DNA from 3 places in the Micromonospora sp. DT201 genome. Region 2 is predicted to be linked to each of the others. Evidence: riboswitches for the same ligand, from Rfam matches in the RefSeq annotation. Region 2 holds a riboswitch; each other region holds the start of a gene.
The links. Region 2 has a riboswitch for cyclic di-AMP ahead of ACLQ28_RS05105 (NlpC/P60 family protein). Riboswitches for the same ligand answer to the same signal wherever they lie in the genome.

Region 1 (8,467 bases), on a different contig from region 2:
TTCACTCTCGGCCTGTCCGGGGTGCAGTTCTTCTTCATCCTCAGCGGTTTCGTGTTGGTCTGGTCGGCCCGCGCGGGCGACTCCCGGCGCACCTTCTGGCGGCGACGGGTTGCCAAGATCTACCCGAACCACCTGGTGCTGTGGGGGGCGGCGCTGCTGGTCGCCTGGTGGTTCGCCGACCCGGTCCTGCCAGCGGCCGCGTTGGAGAACGTGCTGCTGTTGCAGGCCTGGGATCCCCGGCCGGGCTGGTTCTACAGCATCAACACCGTGAGCTGGTCGCTCTCCTGCGAGTTCTTCTTCTACCTGTGTCTGCCGCTGGCGTTGCCGCTGCTGCGCCGGGCTCGGCCGAAGCTGCTCTGGGCGCTGATCGTCGTGCTGCCGCTGCTGATCCTCGCGCTCTGGCCGGCCCAGCAGTTGGTGCCGGAGGTGAGCCGGTGGTGGTTCACCCAGATCTTCCCGCCCGTCCGGTCGCTGGAGTTCTGGCTGGGCGCGGTGGCGGCCGAGTTGATGCGCCGTGGCCTCTGGCGTGGTCCGGGGCTGACCGTAGCCAGCGGGATCTTCGTGGCCACCTGGGTGGCAGCCGCGGAGTGGATTCGCGCCGAGCTGTGGACCACTCTGCTCGCGGTCGCGTACCTGCTGGTGATCGCCGCCGCCGCGGACGCGGACGTGCGGGGTAAGCGTTCGCCGTGGCGGTCCCGGCCCCTGGTCTGGCTCGGCGAGGTCTCGTTCGCCTTCTACCTGGTCCATGTGCTGGTGATGACGAGCGTGCTGCGCTTCACCGGTGACTGGGGGACCGGCTTCGAGGGCTGGCGCGGCCCGGTCGCGGTGCTCGGTTTCCTGCTGGTGAACCTGGTCCTCGCCGGGTTGCTGCATCGCTTCGTCGAGACCCCGATGATGCGCCGGCTCGGGCCGCGCCGTCCGGCCCGGCCGCCCGTGCCGCAACAACGCACGCCGGTAACCCAGGCTGCCGGCAACGACGCCCGCAACGCCGATGGCGACGGGACTCAAGCCGAGGCCGGCGGGGCTGACCAGGCCGGGAGCCAGTCAACGTACGTCGACTCGCGCTGACTCCGTCCACCCTGGTCAGGGGGTTCGGCGCGGCGTGCGGCGACACGCCCGGGGTCGGTGCGCCCGGGTCGGCACGGCGGTAGCGTGGGGGCGTGCTTCCGGTCGCGCTCACCTGTCCGCTGTGGTGGGTGGCGCGCTGGGCTACGCGGGTGCTGACCAGCCTTGCCGTGGTCGCGGCCCTGGCGCTTGGCGCCGGCACGGCCTCGGCCGCCGCGCCCACCCTGAGTGCCGTGCCCACCCTGAGTGCCGCGCCCAGCCTGAGTGCCGAGCCATCGGCGTTCGCGCCCGGGCTGCTCGCGGCATTCAGCCGGCCCACCTCGGGCGAGGGTGTCGTGCACCCGGCGCAGGCGGTCCGTGCGGGGGCCGGCGAAGAGTCCTTCCCGGCCGGGTCGGTCGACTCGCATCCGGCGCCGCCCGGAGGCCAGGGCACCATCGCGGCAGGCGTGCTGCCGGTGCACGCGGCCGGGTCCGACCGGCTGCCTCTCGTCGACGGTCCACACCGCTGGGCTCCCCGGGGCCCACCCCGGCGCTGAGCCACCCGGGACAAGCGTCCCGTCGCTGCGCCCCGTCGACCTACCAGCTCTGCATCCCGCCGATCCGTGGCCCGCCGTGGCCAGGAGGCCGGTGGGGCTTCCCATCGCTTGTTCTCTCCCCGAGGTGCCGACCATGGAGACCGTCGTCTTCTACCAGTTCCTGACCGAGGTGCCGCAGGCCGCTGCCATCTGGTCGGCTCTGTTCCTGCTGGCACTTGGCGTACTCGCCGTGCTGGTCGCCCGCCCCGAGCGGGACCGGCCCACGGACGACCCGCTCCCCGTCGCGCCGACCGCCCGCGAGTTGGCTGCGGCCGAGGCCGTCGACCTACGCCGGTACGCCGAGGAGGTGACCGTGGCCGCGGCCGGCGCGGCCAGGACGGCACGGCGGCGACGCGATGCCTGGCTCTCCGCTCAGGAGCAGATGGAGCGGGCCTTGGCGGGGTACGACGAGGCGGACACCGCCGCCCGTCGCTTCGCGGGGTCCGGGGCGCTGCCCACCCCGCACACCCCCCGGACCCCCGCCGAGTACGTCGCTCGGGAGCGCTACCTGCACCGTGCGGCGACGGCGGCGTACTGGCGGGGCGATCTGACCATGGCGCAGCTCGGAGACGTGTTCGCCCACCGGCACGGCTGGGATCCCCGACGGCACCCGGTCGAGCAGGAGGTGCTGCTCAGCCGGGCGATCCGGGACGCGAGGCTTGCCGACTACCAGGCCGCGGCCACCGAGGAGCGGGCCGCCTGGCGGAGCGCGGAACTGGCCGCCGAGTCGGCGCGCGCCCTCGCCGATGAGGCGTACGCGGCAGCGGCCCGGCTGCGGCCGAGCCCGGCACCCGCCCGACGGGCGGCGAGCGGGGCGTCCCGTCCCGCCCTCGTGGCGCGTTGGCGCCCAGCCCGTGCGGGTTGAGTCCGATCCGTTGTGTGAGCCCGGCCACGCTATCCGGAATTCGGGCGTCCGGCACGATCGGCTCGATTTTTCCCGTAATTGTGGCCGCATTATCGGCGGCCTGTCCGGTTGTCGCCCGGAGGCGTCACCGTAACCGGTTGTCCCATCGAGTCACATCATCAGCAATACGCGCAGAAATTGCTGCACCAAATCAGGTTTACGCAGGTGAACCTTGCTTGGCAGGCCGCGAACAGGCCAGTAGTGTCGTCCCGTCTGGCGCGGTAACCGATCGCAAGAGGCGACGCCGTGTCGACCCGCTCAATCGTGATCAACGAACCGGGGACCCATCAGTAAGTCTGGGGTGAATCCGCGAGCCACGGCCTGCGGTAGGGCGATCTTCCCGCCCGAATCCGTCAGCTAACCCGGTAGGCGGTGCCGGAAGGAGTTCCAAACTCGTGCAGCACCTCTCCACCCCTCGGCTGTTCCCTCGCCTCCACGGCGCAGCGGTGCCCCCGCTCATCCGTCCAGTGACGGTGAGCTGACCCCCCGGGTCATCGCCTCTCCCGCCCGGCCGCGCCGGGCGTTTCCCTGAGCGGTTCACCATCCGCGGACCACGGTCCGCGCGCTGGCGCCTGCCCGGATACCGGTCCGGCCCCGGTGTGCCGCTCTCCCCTCGATCCGTGGAGGACCCCGTGAAGCACACCATGCAGCGTCAGCTCCGCCGTTTCGCCACCGAGCGCCCGTTCCAGATCCTCGCCGCTTCTGCCGCGGCCCTCGTGATCGCCACCACCACCGGTGCCCTGCTCACCGATGCCGACGACGCCCCGGCCAGCCAGCGCACCGCGACCACGGTCGCCGAGATGCGCAGCGACACCGCCGTCTCCAGCGACGCGTCCCCCTTGGCCAGCGCCGCGCCGAGCACCGCCGCACCGGCTACCAGCGCCGCGGCTCCCGCGGCCAAGGCCAGCAGCAACCCGGACCTGACCCGTAAGCCGGAGCGGCCGAAGCCACCCGCGACCAAGGTGCTCGACTACGACTACGAGGCGCAGAACACCTACTACAACTGCGGCCCGGCGGCCACCCGCAACGCGCTCAGCGCCACCGGCATCGACCGCACCCAGGAAGAGCTCGGTGCCGAGATGGGCACCACCGAGATGGGCACCAACTCGGCCGAGGACACCACCCGGGTCCTCAACGCCGAGGTGAAGGGCTCCCCGTACCAGACCCGGATGTTCGCCGGCGCGCCCAGCCCGGCGCAGATGGACCAGCTCCAGGCCGACGTGGTCAAGGCCATCACCGAGGGCCGGGGCGTGGTGGCCAACGTCGTCGGCGACGCCACCGACACCGACGGTGGCTGGCACTCCTACGGCGGCGGGCACTACATCGCTGTCGTGGGTTACAAGGACAACGGCCGGACCGTGCGGATCGCCGACTCGGCGAACCCGGCCGACCCGTCGTACTGGGTCACCACGATCGACCTGGCCAACTGGATCGCCAGCCGGGGCTACTCCGCCTGACACAGGCACGCTGACCGCCGCGGGCGCCGTCCCTCACGAGGGGCCGGCGCCCGCGGTGTCTTTCCCCAGCGGTACGGCGTGCGCCACGATCGGCGACTCTCGTCCGGGGCAGTGAACCGTGGCAGACTGCGGCCGTGGTGGATGAATCGGTTGGTCACGCCGGCCGCAGGCCGTTCCTTCTGCTGCTGCACGGGATGGGCGCGACCGGGGACGTCTGGCTGCCGTGGGCGCCGTTGTTGGAGCAGCACTGGCCCGGGCGGTGGCTGGCACCGGACCTTGCCGGCCACGGCTGGGCGGCGCCGCTGCCGTCGTACTCCTTCGAGGGTTTCGCCCGGCAGATCGCCCACCGCGGCCTCGCCGCCGACGACCGGCTCGTCGTGCTCGGGCACTCGCTGGGTGGAGTGGTCGGCTTGGTGCTGGCAGCCCGCGACGCCGGGATGCCGGTGGACGCGGTGGTCGGGCTGGGCATCAAGGCCCTCTGGTCGCCCGCGGAGCTGACCCGCGCCGCCGAGATCGCCGCCCGCCCGGTGAGCTGGTTTGCCAGCCGCACCGAGGCGGCCCGCCGCTACCTGCGCGTCTCCGGACTGGCCGGCCTGCTTCCGCCGGACCACCCGGTCGTGGACGCCGGGCTGCGCCAGGTCGACGGCCGCTGGCGTCTCGCCATGGACCCGGGGGCCTTCGCCGTCGGCGAGCCCGACCTGGCCGCGCTGCTGGCGGCGACCGACGTGCCGGTGGTGCTGGCGCGCGGGGAACACGACCCGATGGTCACCGACGAACAGCTCAGGGAGTACGGCGTTCCGGTCGCCACGCTGCCCGGCCTCGGGCACAACGCGCACGTGGAGGACCCGGCGGCCGTGCTGGCGCTGCTCGACCCGTATCGCTGAACTCTCCGGAGCGTGTTCGGGAGCAGGAATATCGGTCGTGCCACGCCCACGCCGAGGCATACGATCCTGCATCGATGCCTATCACCGATTCGACACTGCTCGTCAGCGTGAGCCTGAACGTCGTCGACACCCGACTCGACGACGCGGTGCGTCGCTGCCAACCGCTCGTCGCCGCGCTCACCCCGGATGGCCTGACGGTGGCCCGTACCGATCCCGATGGCGCCCGCGGCGGGGTGAACGTCGACCTGACGCTCCTGCCGCCCCCGCCGCCTGCGTCGTCGGGCGCGGACGCGGTGCGCCAGTTGGCCGCGCCCCTGCTGAGCCGCTTCGGGTGGAGCAGCGGCGATGTGGAGGTGGATGAGTCGGCGCGCGGCCACCCGACGCTCTTCGTCGCCGGCCACGAGCGGAGCAGAGGCGGAGTGACCCCGATCTGCGTGTCCGTGCTCACCGTGGGCGACAACGCGGACGACGCGCTGGATCTGCCCACAGGGGAGCTCGCCGGGCAGGCCACCGCCTCGGTCCGGCGGCTGCCCCTGGTGGCCGCCGAAGACGACGTCGTGGTGCGGGTACGCGCCCGGTTGGAGGCCTCGGATCTCGACGAGGCCCTGGCCCGCTGTCTTCCGCTGCTGGGGCGGACGGACGTGTGGTCCGCCGTTGTCCAGCCGTGGGCGACCGAGATCGACGGGGTCTGGGAGCTGACCATGCTCCTCGTGCTGCCGCCGGTCGGTGTTTCGCCGCGAGCGCCCTTCGGGCCGGCGGTCGCCGCTCTGGCGGCGGAGTTCGGGCTGCCCGCCGACGATCTGCGCATCCACCCGGTTGCCTCGTGGTCGGTGGGCCTGTTGGAGGCGACCCGGCCGCCCACCGCAGCGCCGACGGTTCAGGCCCTGTACGTGCGCACGGGTGCCGACCCGTTCGACCCGCACCCGGTGGACAATCCGGTGGAGACCCGGGAGATGGTGCTCCCAGACCTGGACGAGGACGGTGTGGACGGGGCCGAGTTGATCAGCGCGATCGAGGAGTCGTTGCGCGACGCCGGGCACCGCTCGGATTGACCTAGCTCCCTTGCCTGGGCCGACAGTCGAGGTCAGGCCAGGGGGGAGAGCTGCGGCGAACGCTCGGCCGCGGGGTCCTCCGTCGCCGCCAACTCCCGGCGCGCGGCGGTCAGGAACGCCTCGGCGTACGACTCGGCGGGGAAGTCACCGAGGTAACGGCGGCGGGTCGCCCAGCGCTCCGCGGCCAGCGGGTCGGTGTCCAGCAGTGCGGTCAGCACCTCGTCCACGTTGGACAGGTCCCGACGCAACACGTAACCCGACCCGGCCAACGGGAAACGCTCCAGGAACCGGTCACCCTCGTCGCCCATGTCGGTGACCGCGTACGGCTTGCTGGAGTAGAGGTAATCCGAGATCACCCCGGACACGTCGGAGATCAACGCGTCCGACTGGTTCACGCACTCGGTCAGGCTCAGCTCCCGAGCCGCCGCACCTACCACGTGCTGCCGCCCGGTGCGGGCACGATCGGCGACCAGCAGCTCGGTCAGGTGACCCAACTGGCGGGCCGAGGCCGGGTTCTGCGCGGTGTACGGGTGCGCCCGCAGGATCACGGTCGCGCCGCGCTCCAGCAACCGATGCAGCAGTCCCTCGGCCACCGGCAGCGAGCAGTAGTCGGCGTCGGCGTGATGCCCGGTCCACGTCGGGGTGTACAGCACCGTCGGTTGCGTCAAACCCCGCGCCGGCTCCGGGCGTACCGCGATCGACTCGACCTGCGGGCGGCCCACCACCACGAACTTCTCCGCCGGGATCTGCACCCCGGCCCGGGCGTACCTGTCGATCGCCGCAGGCCCCGCCACGAAGATCCGGTCGAAGATCCCGGACACCGGGTTGGCGCTGGGCGCCTTGTCGCTGTCGCCGTGGTGCAGCTGGACGTGGGTGAGCTGCGTGAAGCGGACGCAGTGGCTGTTCTTCGCCCCGTGATTGACGTAGAACGCCGTCCGTAGGCTCGGAACCAGGGCCTCGTCCATCGCCCGCAGGGTGGGGCAGTAGACCACCGGTGCGTCGGTGGCTGCGGCGATCGGGGCCAGGAACTCCGGCTCGCGCAGCACCACCAGGAACGGCCGGCCGATCCTTTCCAGGTACGGCAGCCACATGGTGACCTGGTATTCCGAGCCAGGAGGCGCGGAGAAGTAGAGCACGAACTCCGGCTGGTGCCGGCGCAGCGCTCGAGTCACCGCTCCACCTCCGGCTTCCGGCCGGAACCGCCGCCGGGCCAGGTCCAGTGCGACCACACCGGCACCCGCGCCGACCAGCAGGCTGGCGGCCAACGCCACGCCAGCCGGCAGGGTGAGCGCGGCAGCTAGCGCCACCGCGGCGAGCAGCCAGCGAACGGTGGTGCCGAGTTGGTCGGCGATCAGTGGCATCCAGGCGCGTACCGGAAGGTTGGCCGCCCGGATCTCCAGGTTGCCGGCGGTGCGCAGGGGCCCCACCAGCAGTACCAGCCCCAGCAGGACCAGTGCGGTGGCGACCAGTGTGAGGTTGAGCCCGTCGGCCAGCTGCCGGGAGTAACCGACCAGGACCGCGGCGGCGATCAGCGTCGTCTCCGCGACGAGCTCAGCGTTGGGCCGGATCCGCTGCTCGGCGGCTGAGGCGGCCAACGCGGCGACAGCCAGCGCCAGCCCCCAGCCGGTGGCGTCGGTGAGCGCCAGCACGACAAAGGCCAGCACGGCCAGACCAGTGCTCAGGCACCGGGCGGCCATCTTTCGGACCAGGTCGCCGCGCATGTCGCTCCGTTCGTGGTTCCGACAGGTGCCGGCGTCAGTTCGCGGACGCCGCGCCGGCCGACGCCTCGACCTGACTCGGCCCGGACTGTGCCGGCACGCTCGGCGTGGGTCCGTCACCAGGTGCCCGGCGTACGTCGATCACCTGGCCGGTCAGGTCGGAGATCAGCACGTCCAGTGACGACTGGGCAACGGCCTCCGCGGCGAGCAGGGTGTGCTCCGGCTCCTCACCGAACGCCCGCGTCCGCATCGGCGTGGCGGTCCGCTCCGGGTTGATGCAGTTGACGCGGACGCCGACGTCGGCCCACTCGTCGGCGAGCGCCTGGGTGAGGTTGACCAGAGCGGCCTTGGTGGCCGAGTAGAGCGCGTAGCGGGCCCGGCCCCGGGTGTAGGAGCTGGACGTGTAGAGCAGCAGTTGGCCCTTGGTCTGCTGCAGGTAGGGGAGGGCCTGGCGGGCGATGGTCACCGGCCCGACGAAGTTGACCTGCAGCAGCCGATCCATCGTCTCCTCGTCCATCTCGGCGAGGGCGCCCTTTTCCAGGATGCCGGCGGTGACGACCACGTGGTCGATCCGGCCGGTGGCCTCGAAGGCGGTCGTGAGCGCGGCCTCGACGTCCTCGGCCCGCTCCACGTGGGTGCCGGTGCTGGAACGGCTGAACGGGAAGACCTGGGCGCCGTAGCGCCGGGCCAGCTCGGTCAGCTCGTGGCCGATGCCGTAGCTGCCGCCGAACACCACGATGGTGCGGCCGGTCAGCTCCTCGCTGTAGCTGTGGTGGTCGGTCAGCCGGGGCGCCTGTGCCGCGGCGAGCTGG
Region 2 (5,695 bases):
AGGGCCTTCGCATTGGAGCGGGTGACGGGAATCGAACCCGCACTGTCAGCTTGGGAAGCTGATGTTCTGCCATTGAACTACACCCGCAAGCGGCACCACTGTACCCGAGTCGCCCAGCCTGTGCACCCAGGCACCCCTACATGGTGCTCTTGCGCGTACACCCGGTGCCGGCCCCGTCACGACGGAGCCGGCACCGACGTCTCGGCTCGGTTCGGCTGCGGTCAGGCCGCTGTGTACTGGACGTCGCGGCTGAGTCGGGTCGGACGCGACTGCGGTGCGGCGAGCGGCGAGGCCGCCGCCGACGGGGCGTGCGGGTCGAGCCAGACCCGAACAGCCGGCCGGCCCGGCGTGAGGCCCGGGATGCCCGCGATGTGCTGCTCGCGGCGGGTCAGCATCGCCACGTCGACGGTGAACTCGAACAGCTGCCAGTCGACCTGCGGCTCGGCACGGGCGCCCTGCGCCAACCGGGCCACCCGTGCGGGATCGGTGACCGGACGGGCACGCCCCGCCACGTACGCCTCGTCGTCGCTCTCCTCCGGGGGGAACGAGTGCAGCGCGTAACGGCCGTCGCGTTCGAGGTCACGGCGCTTTGGGGAGTCGATGATGAAGCAGAACAGGCCTTCGTCGGTGATGACCGGCGAGACCGGATGGACTCGGGGCCCGCCGTCGGCGCGGACCGTGGCCAGGTAGCCGAAGCCCGGCCCGTACTGCTGGATGAGAACGCGGATCCCGTCGGCGAGTCGGGGCTCGTCAGCGGCGAATTCGGACCAGGAAGCCATGTGGGCATTCTATCGAACAAATGTACGAGCAGCGACCTCGACGCGCTGGTCACTGGCACCGATTCCTAGGGCTTTGGGCACCGCGGCTATGGTGGTCCGATGCTGCTCTCCGACCGCGACCTGGTCTCCGAGATCAAGGCCGGCACGCTGGGCCTGGAGCCGTTCGAGCCCACCCTGGTCCAACCTTCCAGCATCGACGTGCGGCTCGACCGACTGTTCCGGGTCTTCAACAACCACCTCTACACCCACATCGACCCGGCGATGCAGCAGGACGACCTGACCTCGGCGGTCGAGGTGCCCGACGGCGAGCCGTTCGTGCTGCACCCGGGGGAGTTCGTGCTCGCCTCGACGCTGGAGGTCATCTCGCTGGGCGACCAGCTCGCCGGCCGACTGGAGGGGAAGAGCTCACTGGGTCGGCTCGGGCTGCTCACGCACTCCACCGCCGGCTTCATCGACCCGGGCTTCTCCGGTCACGTGACGCTGGAGCTGTCCAATGTCGCGAACCTGCCGATCACCCTCTGGCCGGGCATGAAGATCGGGCAGCTCTGCATCTTCCGGCTGTCCTCGCCGGCCGAGCACCCGTACGGCTCGGTGGTCTACGGCTCGCGCTACCAGGGCCAGCGGGGGCCGACGCCGAGCCGCGCCTGGCAGCACTGGCGCATCTGGCCCACCCGCTGAACCCATGACGACGAGGGCCCGCCGCGACGAATCGCGACGGGCCCTTCAATCACCCTCGATCAGCCTGGGCGGCCGTAACTGTGGATCGGGCCGTCGTCGACCTTCTTCATCTTGACCGGTTGACCGGCCTGCGAGGCGTGCACCACCCAGCCGTTGCCGACGTACATGCCGACGTGGTGGATGTCGCTGTAATAGAAGACCAGGTCGCCGGGGCGTAGATCCGCTCTGCTGACGTTCTTGGTGGTGCGGCTCTGCGCGGCGGCGTTGTGTGGCAGCGACACGCCCGCCTTCGCCCAGGCGGCCAGCATCAGGCCGGAGCAGTCGTACGAGTTCGGGCCCTCGGCACCCCAGACGTAGGGCTTGCCGATCTGGGCGCAGGCGAACTTGACCGCCGTGCCCGCGGCACCGCCGGGATAGCTGCCGGGGCAGGGCGCCGGGCGCAGCGGGCCGCCGCCACCGTTGCCGTACACCTTGAGGCGCAGTTTCTGCAGCTTGTCGATCTCAGCGTTGATCTGCTTCTTCTTCGCCGCCAACTGGGCCTCGGTGCGGGTCAGCTGGGCCACCATCTCGTCGAGCGGGGCCTTCTGCCCGGCCAGCTCGTTGCGGAGGTCGGCCACCTGCTGCACGTCCTGCTGCTGGTTGTGCGCGAACCGGTCGAGCATCTCAAGCTGGCCAACCACCTCACTGGGTGTCCGGCTGCCCAGCACCGCGTTCACGGTCAGGACGTTCTCGCCCTTGTACGCGCGCACGGCCAGGGCACTGACCTTGTCCATCGCGGCGTCGACCTGACGCTCCAGCGGGGCGATCCGGGCGGCCAGCGCGTTCGCCTGCTTGCGCTTGGCGGCGAGGTCGGCCCGCGTTGCGTTGTGCTGTTCGATGATCGGCTCGAGCTTGTTCCAGTCGGCGTCGATCTGGCGCTCGATCTCAGCGACGGACGGGTCGGCGTGCGCCGCCGTGGCGCTGCCGGTCAGGACGACGGCGACGCCGACCAGTGCGGCGAGGGCGGTGGTGAAGCGGGACCAGCGTGGGCGCGGCACGATCGACGTCAGATCGGCTGATGCCGACCGTCCGGACGACGGCCGCGGGGCATGGAGTGCCACCGGGGTTCCGTACTCCTTCTTCCTGACCGCCTACCGGGTTAGCTGACGGGTTCGGGCGGGAAGTCGGCGCCCTACCGCAGTGACTGCGGATTCACCCCGAGGGACCTGGGTCCCCGGTTCGCTCGGAAACGACTCGGCGGTGTCGGTCCGTTACCGCCCGGGCTGGGCGGAGCTGCTATCGGGCCGACGAATGACCAGAGTAGAGACGCCTGTTACCGATCCGCAACCCGTGGGGCCGTGACACTCCGTACCGATCAGGGAGGGTCACGGACCGTACGTGAAGATTTCCTTCTGGACACGTCGAGATATGGAAAGGTATTGACGCAGACTCCCGGGCGGCGCGAAGGTGACCTCACCTTTATCCATGGAATCTAGGGGGTTCGATGCACCGTCCGACCCTGCCCGCCAGCCGGCGCGCACTGCTCGCGGCCGCCGTGGTCGCCGCCGCGACAGCGGTACCGCTACCCGCCGGCGCGGCCGCCGCCGCACCCACCGCCGACCGCCAGCAGCAGTACGCCGCAGCAGCAGCCGAGTACGGCGTACCAACCGACGTGCTGCTCGGCGTCTCCTACCTGGAGTCACGCTGGGACAGCAACGCCGGCACACCGAGCACCAGCGGCGGCTACGGCCCGATGCACCTGACCGACGCCCGGCATGTGGCCGCGCTGCCCGGGGGCGGCCACCACGACGCCGGCACCGAGGACCCGCGCGGCGACGGATCCCGCCTCGCGCTCGCACCCGCTCCCCGACCGGCCGAGGACCCCGCGCCGCCCGCCGCCGCGTTGCAGACCGTGGACGCCGCCGCCGCACTGACCGGTGCCGCTCCCGACTCGCTGCGCACCGACGCCGACGTCAACATCCGGGGCGGGGCGGCGCTGCTGGCCTCGTACCAGCGGGAGTTGGGCGCGCCGGTCGGTGCCGCCACCGACCCGGCCACCTGGTACGGCGCGGTCGCCCGCTACGCCGGCGCGGACAGTGCCGACGCCGCAGCGGCCTTCGCCGACGAGGTCTTCACCACCATCGGCGCCGGCGAGTCGCGGGTGACCGACGACGGCCAGCGGATCACGCTGCCGGCCCGGGCCATCCGGCCGGAGCGTTCCTGGCTGGACCGGCTGGGCCTACGCCGCCTCGCCCGCCCGGACGGGCTGGAGTGCCCCAACACCATCTCCTGCGAATGGCTTCCGGCGCCCTACGCGGCGTTCGGCGACGGGGACTACGGCAACCACGACCTCGCCAACCGGCCCGCCGGGCAGAAGATCGAGTACATCGTCATCCACGACACCGAGGCCAGTTGGGCCACCACCCTGAAGCTCGTTCAGGACCCGACCTACGTGAGCTGGCACTACTCGCTGCGCTCGGTGGACGGGCACGTCGCCCAGCACGTGCAGACCAAGGACGTCGCCTGGCACGCCGGCAACTGGTACGTCAACGCCAAGTCGGTCGGGCTGGAGCACGAGGGCTTCGCGGCGCAGGGCACCTGGTACACCGAGGCGATGTATCGGACCTCGGCGAAGCTGGTCCGGCACCTTGCGCTGCGGCTGGGCATCCCGCTGGATCGCCAGCACATCATCGGCCACGACAACGTGCCCGGCACCACCGCCGCGACCGTACGCGGGATGCACTGGGACACCGGCCCGTACTGGGACTGGACGCACTACTTCGAGCTGCTGCACGCGCCGCGGCTGGACACCGGCACCCCGGCCACCGGCCTGGTCCGGATCGACCCGGACTTCGCCACCAACCAGCCGGCGTTCATCGGCTGCGTCACCGCCGGTGTGCCGTGCGCGCCGCGCGGCTCCTCGGCTGTGGTGCTGCGCTCCGCGCCGTCCGCGGACGCGCCACTCGTCAACGACATCGCGCTCCGCCCCGACGGCACCCCGAACACCATGGAGGTGTCGGATCACGGCGCCCGGGCCTCCGCCGGCCAGACGTACGCGCTGGCCGGCCGGCAGGGCGACTGGACGGCCATCTGGTACCTCGGGCAACGGGCCTGGTTCCACAACCCGGCGTCCGCGCCGACCGCCAGTTGGACCGTCGGCCTGGTGGCCACCCCGAAGCCCGGACGGGCCACGATCCCGGTGTACGGGCGGGCGTACCCGGAGCAGGCGGCCTACCCGGCCGGCGTGCCCTACCAGGAGATCTCGCCGCTGCAGTACACCCTGGCCGCCGGGCAGCGGTACGCCGTCGGCGCGGTACTGGCCGGCGAGTACTACCGGGCCAGCACGGTCGACGGCTCCTCGCCCGGCGACTGGACGGTGATCCGCGGCAAGAACCGGTACGTGCAGATCCAGTTCGGCCACCGCATCATGTACGTCAACCTGGCCGACGTGCAGTTGCTGCCGTCCCCGCTGGGCGCCCCCCGCTGAGAAACCACGACGGCCCCCGGTCGGTGACCGGGGGCCGTCGTCGTGCCTGGGTGATCAGCCGGGTCTGCGGAACCCGGCGACCGGCATGGTGTTGATGCTGGACACCTGCACGGGTTTACCGGCCCGAGGGGCGTGCACCATCTGGTTGTTGCCCAGATAGAGCCCGACATGACTCAGGCCGGAGAAGAAGAAGACCAGGTCACCGGGGCGGGCATCGGCTCGTGAGACGGCCTTGCCCTCGTTCCACTGGTCACCGGTGAAGTGGGTGAGGTAGATCCCGGCCGCCTTGTAGGCGTACTGGGTCAGCCCCGAGCAGTCGAACGAGTTCGGGCCGGTGGCGCCCCAGACGTACGGCTTGCCGACCTTGCCGCAGGCGGTCCTGATCGCGGTACGGGCGGCCGAGCTGACCACGCCGTTGATGGTCGGGCAGGCCGCGGTCACGACCGTGGTCTTGGGCATCGACGCCTCGAGCTGCTTGATCTCGGCGTCGATCTGCTTCTTCTTGGCGGCCAGCTCGTTCTGCTGCTTGGTCTGGGTGGCGATCAGCGCGTCCAGCTTCTGCTTCTCGCCGTCGTACTTGGCCCGCACGGCCAGCACGCCCTCGACCTCCTTGTGCTCCTGCGCGGCCAGCCGGTCGAGGACGGTGAGCTGCTCGGTGAGCGTGTCCGGCTTGGCGCTGACCAGCAGCGCTCCGATGTCGTGCGACGGGCCCGACATGTAGTAGCGGGAGGCGAGATCGCCGACCCGGTTGAGCGCCAACTCACTCTGCAGC
Region 3 (8,467 bases), on a different contig from region 2:
CGAGCTGGATGTCGCCAGCCACGCCGACGGTGGCCCGGAACAGACCACGGGCCGGCACGTACATGAAACGCTCACCGTCGGCGCCGGGACTCGGCTCCTCGGTGACCTCGAAACGGATCATGGGCCACTGCCGTAAGGCAGCAGCCAGCTCGGCGCCCGTCCCCGGACGACCGGTCCACCCGCACTCGGCCCGGCGTGCGCCGGGGTCGACGGGCTGAGCCGTCCACTGCAGGTTGACCGGCGCGGCTAGGACGCGCGCGATCGCCCACTCGACGTGCGAGCACACGGCGAGTGGGGTCGAGTGGACGTATACGACGCCACGCGTTGGCACGGTGACCTCCCGGAGAGCGAGGTGCGTCTTCCCCTACGACCTCGTCCACCCAGGTGGCTGCTGCAACACATGATGACTCGTGTGGCGCGTGGTGCGCCAGGGAATCGGAAAAAACGCCGGCTGGAATAGCCGGACGGGTGGCCGCCGTTGCCTCTCAGGACACCGCGACGACCAGCATGATGTCGTGGTCCTGTACAGTTCCACCGGCGGCTTATGCCGCGTTACACCTTCGCGGGCCGAGCGCAGTGTGGCCCGCACACAGCCCCCGGACGTCCAGTCCTCCCGTACGTCTTGCAAGGAGTACCTCCGTGGCGAGCAACACCTCTAAGACCGCGCGCGCGTCCGTCCGGGCCGGCCAGGCTGGCCAGGGTGGCGCCCTCAGCGTGCTGGGCGAGTTCAAGTACCTCATCCCGCTCAACGGCGGCAAGCACGCCTACGTGCGGAACCTGACCAACGGCAAGACCGCGCACCTGCGCACGGACTCCGACGCCTTCGTCGAGGAGATCCGCGTGCTGGCCGCCGCCGGCCACGCCGCAAAGATCCGCGCCGAGATCAACAACCTGGCTGCCACCCACCCGGGTGACGGCTGGGAGGCCACCGAGAAGCGCCTGGTCGCGGCCGGCGTCTTCGAGGGCTGAGCCTCTTTCCCACCGCATCATCGAAACCGCCCGCCGGGAGTTCCCGGCGGGCGGTTTCGCGTCCCGGCAGGTTCCGCCCACAGCGAGCAGAGCAGGCAGGCTCAGCCCGCATCGAGCAGCGCGACCTCTCCGGTGGCCAGGTCGTAGAGGCCGCCGACCACGGCCACCCGACCGGCGGCGACCGGCCCGGCCAGCAGGTCATCCTCGCGCAGGGTGTGCACGGTGCGCCGGACGTGCCGGCGGATCGCGAGCGGCAGCACCGCCGGGTCGCCGAGCCCCGCCTCGGTCACCGCCGGGGCGATCTCGTCGACCAGGTGCGCCAGCGAGCCCCCGGGGCGCTCCCCGGTGCGCAGCGCGTCCACCGTGGCACCCACCGCGCCGCACCGCTCGTGACCGAGGACCATCACCAGCGGTACGCCGAGTTGGCCGACCACGTACTCGATCGACCCGCACACCGCGCGATCGAGCACGTGCCCACCGGTACGGATCACGCAGATCGCGCCGAAGGTCTGGTCGAAGATCGCCTCCAACGGCACCCGCGAGTCGATGCAGCCGAGCACTACCGCGTACGGCTGCTGGTCGCCGGAGGCGGCAGCCGCGGCCGCCGTGACGTCGTGCCCGTGCACCGGCTGGCCGCTGACGAACCGCCGATTACCGGCGAGCAGGTCAGCCAGCGCGGCGCGGGGCGTCCCGCCAGCCTGCCGCCCCTGCCCCGACGTCTCGCCCATGGGCGCACCCGACGACCCCATGCCGTACAGCTTGGCCCGCCGCCGGCGACCACGGGTGAGGTCGGGAATGTTAGCCACGGGGCGATTGGCGTGGCGTCATGGCGGGTAGCCGGTGTTACCACCGGGTACCCCGGTACTGGTGGTGCCGGGCGGCCCTGGGAGGTGGCGATGCCGGAGCGGTTCGAGGTCGGTCTGCCGGACGGCGTACGGCTCAACGTCGAGGCGGCGGGGCCGACGGACGCCCCGGTCACCGCCATCCTGTTGCATGGCTGGACGCTGGATGGGCGCGCCTGGCACCGGCAGGTCGACGCGCTCACCACGGCACCGCTCGGCGGGGCGGTGCGGGTGGTCACCTACGACGCGCGGGGGCATGGCCGGTCCAGTTGCATGGCGCTGCCCACGGCCACCCTGGCCCAACTCGGCGACGACCTGGCCGCGTTGATCGACGCGGTGGCGCCGACCGGGCCGGTCGTCCTGGTCGGGCACTCGATGGGCGGCATGACGATCATGGAGTACGCCCACCGCCACCGGGCGCACTTCGCCGCCCGTACGGCCGGGCTGGTCTTCGTCTCGACCACCGCCGAGGGGCACACGCACACCGTCTATGGGCTGTCGCCGCGGATCGCCCGGCTGATCCGGCTGGCCGAGACGACAGGTGCGGGCGTGCTGGCCCGCTGCGGCTCGTGGCGGGCGCCCCGGGCACTGCTGAACGCGCTGCAACCGAGCATTCGGTGGATGCTCTTCGGTGACCGCTGCGAGCCGGCCGACATCCGCCTGGTGACGTCGGCGGTGGCCCGTGCCTCGCTGCGGTCTATCGGCGGGTTCCGGGCGTCCATCGGCACTCAGCACCGGCTGGACACCCTCGCCGCGTTGGCTCACCTGCCGGCTGCCGCCCTGGTCGGCGACCGGGACCGGCTGACTCCACCGCCGTGCGCCGAGTCGATCGCCGGGGCCCTGCCGGCCACCGAGTTAACCGTCTGCCCGGGTGCCGGGCACATGCTGATGATGGAGCGGCCGGACGTGGTCAACGCCGCGCTCACCGGCGTCCTGCGCCAGGTGCTCGCCGAATCACCGCCCCGCATCCGCGGCGTGACCCCTGCTGGGACGGGTGCCTGACCGCGTTCCCGCACCTCGGGCGCGGCGGGCCGGGCCCGGGGCCGTACCCTTCTGCGGTTGGCCCGCGCGGTTCCCGCCGCCTGCCGGCGACCTTCGAAGGAGCGTGCGTTGACCGACCAGACCGGCCTGGAGCAGGAGATTGCCGTCGAGCAACGACACCTCGACCGGGTGTACGCACGACTGGCTGAACTGCGGCGCTCGGCGGTCCGCGCCGAGCGCGACGGCTACCGGATGGCCCGCGTGGGCACGTTCGGTGCGCTGGTCGAGCGTGACGCGATGGTCTTCCACGCGGCGCAGCGGCGGCACACCCTGGACGCCGAGTACGAGGGGCTGGTCTTCGGCCGGCTGGACCTGCGCGACCGTCAGGTGCTGCACGTCGGGCGACTCGGCATCCGGGACGAGGACGCCACCACGCTGGTCGTCGACTGGCGGGCGCCGGCCGCCGCCGCCTTCTACCAGGCGACTCCGGCGCAGCCGCTGGACGTGGTGCGTCGCCGCACGATCCAGTCCCGCGCCGAGCGGGTCACCCGGATCGAGGACGACCTGCTGGACCCGACCGCCGCCCCGGAGGGGATGACTGTCGTCGGTGACGGTGCGTTGCTGGCCACCCTGTCCAAGGCCACCGGCCGGGGCATGCGGGACATCGTGGCTACCATCCAGCAGGAGCAGGACGAGGCGATCCGCTCGCCCAGCTCCGGCGTGACGATCGTCGCGGGTGGCCCGGGCACCGGCAAGACCGCGGTCGCCCTGCACCGGGCGGCGTTCCTGCTCTATTCCGACCGCAGCCGGTACGCGGGCGGCGGCATCCTGGTGGTCGGCCCTTCGTCGGTCTTCGTCGAGTACATCGCCTCGGTGCTGCCGTCGCTCGGTGAGGACACCGCGACCCTGCACTCGCTGGGCACTCTCTTCCCGGGGATGACCGCCACCCGACCCGACCCGCCCGAGGTCGCGGCGGTGAAGGGCTCACTGCGGATGCGCCGCGTGCTGGAGCGGGCGGCCCGCGACGCGGTGCCGGGCGGCCCGGGTGAGCTGCGGCTGCTCTACCGGGGCACGCTGCTGCGACTGGAGCGGGCCGAATTGGACCGGATCCGGGACCGCGCGCTGCACCGGGGCGCCCGGCGCAACGAGGTGCGCCGGGCCGGCTTCGACGGGGTGTTCGCCGCGCTCTGGGCACAGGCCCGCGAAGTGGGCATCAGGCTGCCGGAGCAGCGGACCTTCGAGGGCGAGATCGCCGAGCGGGCCGAGTTCCGGGAGTTTCTCAAGGCGTGGTGGCCTCGGTTGCACCCTCGGCACGTGCTCGGCTGGCTGGCCCAGCCGGACCGCCTGCGCCGCTATGCGAGCGGGATCCTCTCCGGCGCGGAGATCCGGCTGCTCAGCGCCGCGTACCGGAGCTTGGACACCGACGGGCTGACCATCGCCGACGTGGCGCTGTTGGACGAGTTGGACGCGCTGCTCGGCAAGCCGGCGAAGCCGGCTCGGGCCCGGCGCGACCCGTTCCAACTGGCTGGCGGCGTACGCGAGCTGAGCACCCTCGGCGAACGGCAGCGGGCTGCCCGGGCTGCGGCCCGGGAGCGTCCGGAGGACTACCGGGATTACGCGCACGTCGTGGTGGACGAGGCACAGGACGTGTCGCCGATGCAGTGGCGGATGGTCGGCCGGCGTGGCCGGCTTGCCTCCTGGACGGTGGTGGGTGACCCCGCGCAGACCGCGTGGACCGGCGATCCGGAAGAACTGAATCAGGCCCGCGACCAGGCGCTGGGCCGGCGCAAGCGACACGATTTCACGCTCACCACCAACTACCGCAACTCGGCGGAGATCTTCGCAGTGGCCGCGGCGGAGATCCGCCGGCTCTACCCTGACCTGCCGCTGCCGACCGCCGTCCGCTCCACCGGGGTTGATCCGGTCGAGCTGGTGGTGCCCGCGACGGGGCTGGAGACCGCGACCGTGGAGGCGGCCGCCGGTCTGCTGGCCGAGGTGGAGGGCACCGTCGGGGTGATCACGCCGGTCCCCCGCCGCGACGAGGTCGCCGGCTGGCTCGACGCGCTCGACGCGCCGCGCCTACAGGTGGTGACCAGCCTGGAGGCCAAGGGCATGGAGTACGACGGGGTGGTGCTGGTCGCCCCGAGCGAGATCCGGGCGGATCCGGGTGCCGGGGTACGCACCCTGTACGTGGCGCTTTCCCGGGCCACTCAGCGACTCACCACCATCGACCCGACCGGCTGATCTGTGACGGCTGGCCTGCCGGGTGAGCCGTCGACCCGAATACTTGCATACATAGCGATGTGAACATACATTTGACCGGGTCCCGACTGGCGGCGGAAGGTGGATCTCGTGGGCGCAGGTCATGACCACCACCACGGGTCGGTCGCCAATGCCGCACACCAGCACAGGGGCCGACTCTGGGCGGCGTTCGGGCTGCTCGCCACCCTGATGGTGGTCGAGGCGGTGGCCGCCCTGCACACCGGCTCACTCGCTCTGCTCTCCGACGCCGGCCACATGTTCACCGACGTGCTCGGCATCGGGATGGCGCTCGCCGCGATCACCGCGACCCGGCGGGCCACCGGCGACCCGCAGCGCACCTTCGGGCTCTACCGACTCGAGGTGCTCGCCGCACTCGCCAACGCCGTCCTGCTCTCCGCCGTCGCGGTCTACGTGGTGATCGAGGCGATCAGCCGCTTCGGTGCCCCACACGAGGTCATCGCCGGCCCGATGCTCGCGGTGGCCGTGCTCGGCCTGCTCGCGAACGTCGGTGCCTTCGCCCTGCTCCGCGCCGGAGCCCGAGAGAGCATCAACCTTCAGGGCGCCTACCTGGAGGTGCTCGGCGACCTGCTCGGCTCACTCGGTGTGATCGGCGCGGCGCTGCTCATCTCCGTCACCGACTGGTGGTGGGCCGACCCACTGGTCGCCGTCGCCATCGGCGTGTTCATCCTGCCGCGCACCTGGCGGCTGGCACGCGCCGCAGTCCGCATCCTGGTGCAGGCCGCCCCGGAGCACCTCCAGGTGACCGCCGTGCACGACCGGCTCGCTGCGGTCCCCGGTGTGGTCGAGGTGCACGACCTGCACGTCTGGACCCTCACCTCGGGCATGGAGGTGGCCTCCGCGCACCTGACCATGGCGCCCGGCGCGGAAGTCGGCGCGGTGCTCTCCGCGGCGCGCACGGCCCTGCACGACGACTTTCGGATCGAGCACGCGACGTTGCAGATCGAGCCCGGCGCCACCTCGGGGTCCTGCGGCTCGATCGAGTGGTAAGGCGAGTTCCGGTGATGACGCACGCACCGTCCGTCACATCGGCTGCACGGGTCCCACCTGCACCGGTAGGCTCGGTCCCGGCCTCCACCAGGCGGCGCCCTCCCGGCGCCGGTGGCGGTCGCCGCCTAATTGCCCACGTAGGCGAACCGGGGAACCACGTTCCTGGGGTGCATCCGCGTCAGCGGTAGGGATCTTCCGTCCCGAACCCGTCAGCTAACCCGGTCGGCGGCTGACGGAAGGACATGCGCAGTGGCACCAGCACGACCACCCGCCGCCCGACTTGCGGCACTGATCGTCGCGATGTTCGCCCTCAGCATCGCGCTTCCGGCCGGCACCGCCTCGGCCGCTCCCCCGACCGGCCTGCGGGCCGCCGCAGCACCCGACTCCGACGAAGAGGGCGGCACTCCGGCGCTGCGAGCCCAACTCGAGGCCGCCAGCAAGGGCTACCTGGACGCCAAGCGCGCCCTGGACACCTCTGTGCAGCGGCAGAAGCAGCTCACCACCCAGCTGAAGACCATCGAGGTCGAGCTCGCCCACCGTAACGGCAAGGTCGGCGAGATCGCCGGCGTGGCCTACCGCACAGGCCGGCTCGGCACGGTGGCGGCGCTGATCAACAGCGGCACCCCCGACGGCTTCATGGATCGGGCCGCCACACTGGGCGCGGTGGCTGCCAACGAGGACAAGGTGCTGCGCGACCTGCTCGCCAGCAAGGACCAGGCCAATCGCACCCAGCTCGCTCTGAACGGCGAGGTCACCGAGCAGCGCAAGCAGGTCGCGGTGATGGCCAAGCGCAAGGAGCAGGCCGAACGGGCCCTGACCGTGGCCAACACGCCCCAGCCGCAGACCACCGCCGACACCGGCTCCAACCGGGGCACCTCGACCGCCAACGCGGAACCCGCGCCGCGCAACTCCGATGGCTCCTGGCCGTCGGAGAGGTGCAGCATCAACGACCCCACGCCCGCCAACGGCTGCGTCACCCCGCGCACCCTGCACGCCCTCAACCAGGCCAAGGCCGCTGGCTTCACCCGGTACGTCTCCTGTCACCGCCCGAGCGGCTCCGGTGAACACCCGAAGGGCCGGGCCTGCGACTTCGCCGCGCAGAAGAACGGCTTCGGCGGGAACGCCACCGGCGGCGACAAGACGTACGGCAACAACCTGGCCGCGTACTTCATCCGCAACGCCGACCGGCTCGCCGTCCTGTACGTGATCTGGTACAGGCAGATCTGGCTGCCCAGCAGCGGGTGGAAGTCGTACAGCGGAGCGGGAAGTGACCCGTCCAGCGCCCACACCAACCACGTACACCTGTCGGTCTACTGATCCATCCGAGGCGAGTAGGTCTCCAGGCCAGACCGGCCGGGGATGATCCACTCCACCTCGCCGATGTCGGGGTATCCGGGCGACGGGATACCCCGACATCGGCAATCTGGTGTCGACCATGGACGTGCGGCGGTACCGCCGCACCGGCCTGGTCGGCACTGGCTACGTCGCCAGGCGTACCCCTGATGTCGCTGGCGGTCGGACGACCCGGCCGGTGTCGGCGGGCAGCATCGCGGTATGCCTCGGATCCCACCCACCGCCCGCAAGGGGCTGCTCACCCTGCATCTGGTCACCTCGCTCGGCTGGCTCGGCGCCGACCTGGTGCTGCTCACCCTGGGCATCGCCGTGCAGCGTGGCGCCGACCCGGCGGTGGTCTACCCGGTCACCTCGCTGGTCGGCACCGTGCTGTTCGCGCCACTGAGCGTCCTGGTCTGGCTGATCGGTGTCGCCAGCGCGCTACTTACCCCGTGGGGCCTGCTGCGCTACCGCTGGGTGCTGGTCAAGCTCGTGCTCACCACGGTCATGGTCGGGCTGGTGCTGTTCCTGCTCACCCCGAATCTGCGGCACGCCGGTGCGATGGGCGCCGCCCTGCCCGCACGCGATCGCGCCGACCTGGTGATCGCACCCGCGGTGTCGACCAGCTTGATGATCATTGCGACGGTGTTGTCCACCTACAAGCCCTGGGGACGGCGTCCCGCCGCGCGACCCAACCTCGTGAGCCGTGATCGCGCTGCAACCACGATGTAGTGGCCTCCTGCCGCCCACAGGCCACTACATCCACGACAACAGTTCGTCAACCCCGCACTGTCCCGTCGATCATGGAGTTGTGGTGGGTGGCAAAGTGCCCGAACCGCACTAAACCAGGCACCACAACTCCATGATCGACGAGGACGGGCGGCCCTTCCTTCGCGATCTTGCGTTTACTGTCGCGACATAAGCAAGCATTCCGCGCATATCGGCGACCGAAACTGCAAGATCGGCGCTGGCGGGGCGTTTCTGGAGTGACGGACCTGGGTGTCGGGAGTCCACCGTGCCCCTTTCGCCCAGCAACCGATCGCTAACGCAACGGTGTTGACATCCACGATCGA

Region 1: it holds a riboswitch for cyclic di-AMP, as region 2 does, so the genes downstream of both, ACLQ28_RS29280 (C39 family peptidase) here and ACLQ28_RS05105 (NlpC/P60 family protein) in region 2, are expected to answer to the same signal.
Region 3: it holds a riboswitch for cyclic di-AMP, as region 2 does, so the genes downstream of both, ACLQ28_RS22820 (coiled-coil domain-containing protein) here and ACLQ28_RS05105 (NlpC/P60 family protein) in region 2, are expected to answer to the same signal.

What each region holds. Positions count from the first base shown of each region.
Region 1 is NZ_JBNCKP010000024.1:15,519-23,985, forward strand. Features, by position in the region: gene ACLQ28_RS29265 (acyltransferase family protein) at 1-1,068, shown strand, start outside; gene ACLQ28_RS29270 (hypothetical protein) at 1,161-1,601, shown strand; gene ACLQ28_RS29275 (hypothetical protein) at 1,735-2,505, shown strand; cyclic di-AMP (ydaO/yuaA leader) riboswitch at 2,790-2,931, shown strand; gene ACLQ28_RS29280 (C39 family peptidase) at 3,165-4,001, shown strand; gene ACLQ28_RS29285 (alpha/beta fold hydrolase) at 4,136-4,885, shown strand; gene ACLQ28_RS29290 (hypothetical protein) at 4,960-5,937, shown strand; gene ACLQ28_RS29295 (CDP-glycerol glycerophosphotransferase family protein) at 5,970-7,658, opposite strand; gene ACLQ28_RS29300 (D-ribitol-5-phosphate cytidylyltransferase) at 7,693-8,467, opposite strand, start outside.
Region 2 is NZ_JBNCKP010000002.1:286,041-291,735, reverse strand. Features, by position in the region: tRNA gene ACLQ28_RS05120 (tRNA-Gly) at 14-87, opposite strand; gene ACLQ28_RS05115 (pyridoxamine 5'-phosphate oxidase family protein) at 222-779, opposite strand; gene dcd (dCTP deaminase) at 879-1,457, shown strand; gene ACLQ28_RS05105 (NlpC/P60 family protein) at 1,517-2,494, opposite strand; cyclic di-AMP (ydaO/yuaA leader) riboswitch at 2,571-2,706, opposite strand; gene ACLQ28_RS05100 (N-acetylmuramoyl-L-alanine amidase) at 2,941-4,923, shown strand; gene ACLQ28_RS05095 (NlpC/P60 family protein) at 4,978-5,695, opposite strand, start outside.
Region 3 is NZ_JBNCKP010000015.1:78,940-87,406, reverse strand. Features, by position in the region: gene ACLQ28_RS22850 (DUF3145 domain-containing protein) at 1-331, opposite strand, end outside; gene ACLQ28_RS22845 (hypothetical protein) at 640-969, shown strand; gene ACLQ28_RS22840 (carbonic anhydrase) at 1,071-1,697, opposite strand; gene ACLQ28_RS22835 (alpha/beta fold hydrolase) at 1,866-2,813, shown strand; gene ACLQ28_RS22830 (HelD family protein) at 2,922-5,036, shown strand; gene ACLQ28_RS22825 (cation diffusion facilitator family transporter) at 5,145-6,062, shown strand; cyclic di-AMP (ydaO/yuaA leader) riboswitch at 6,175-6,306, shown strand; gene ACLQ28_RS22820 (coiled-coil domain-containing protein) at 6,312-7,379, shown strand; gene ACLQ28_RS22815 (hypothetical protein) at 7,617-8,126, shown strand.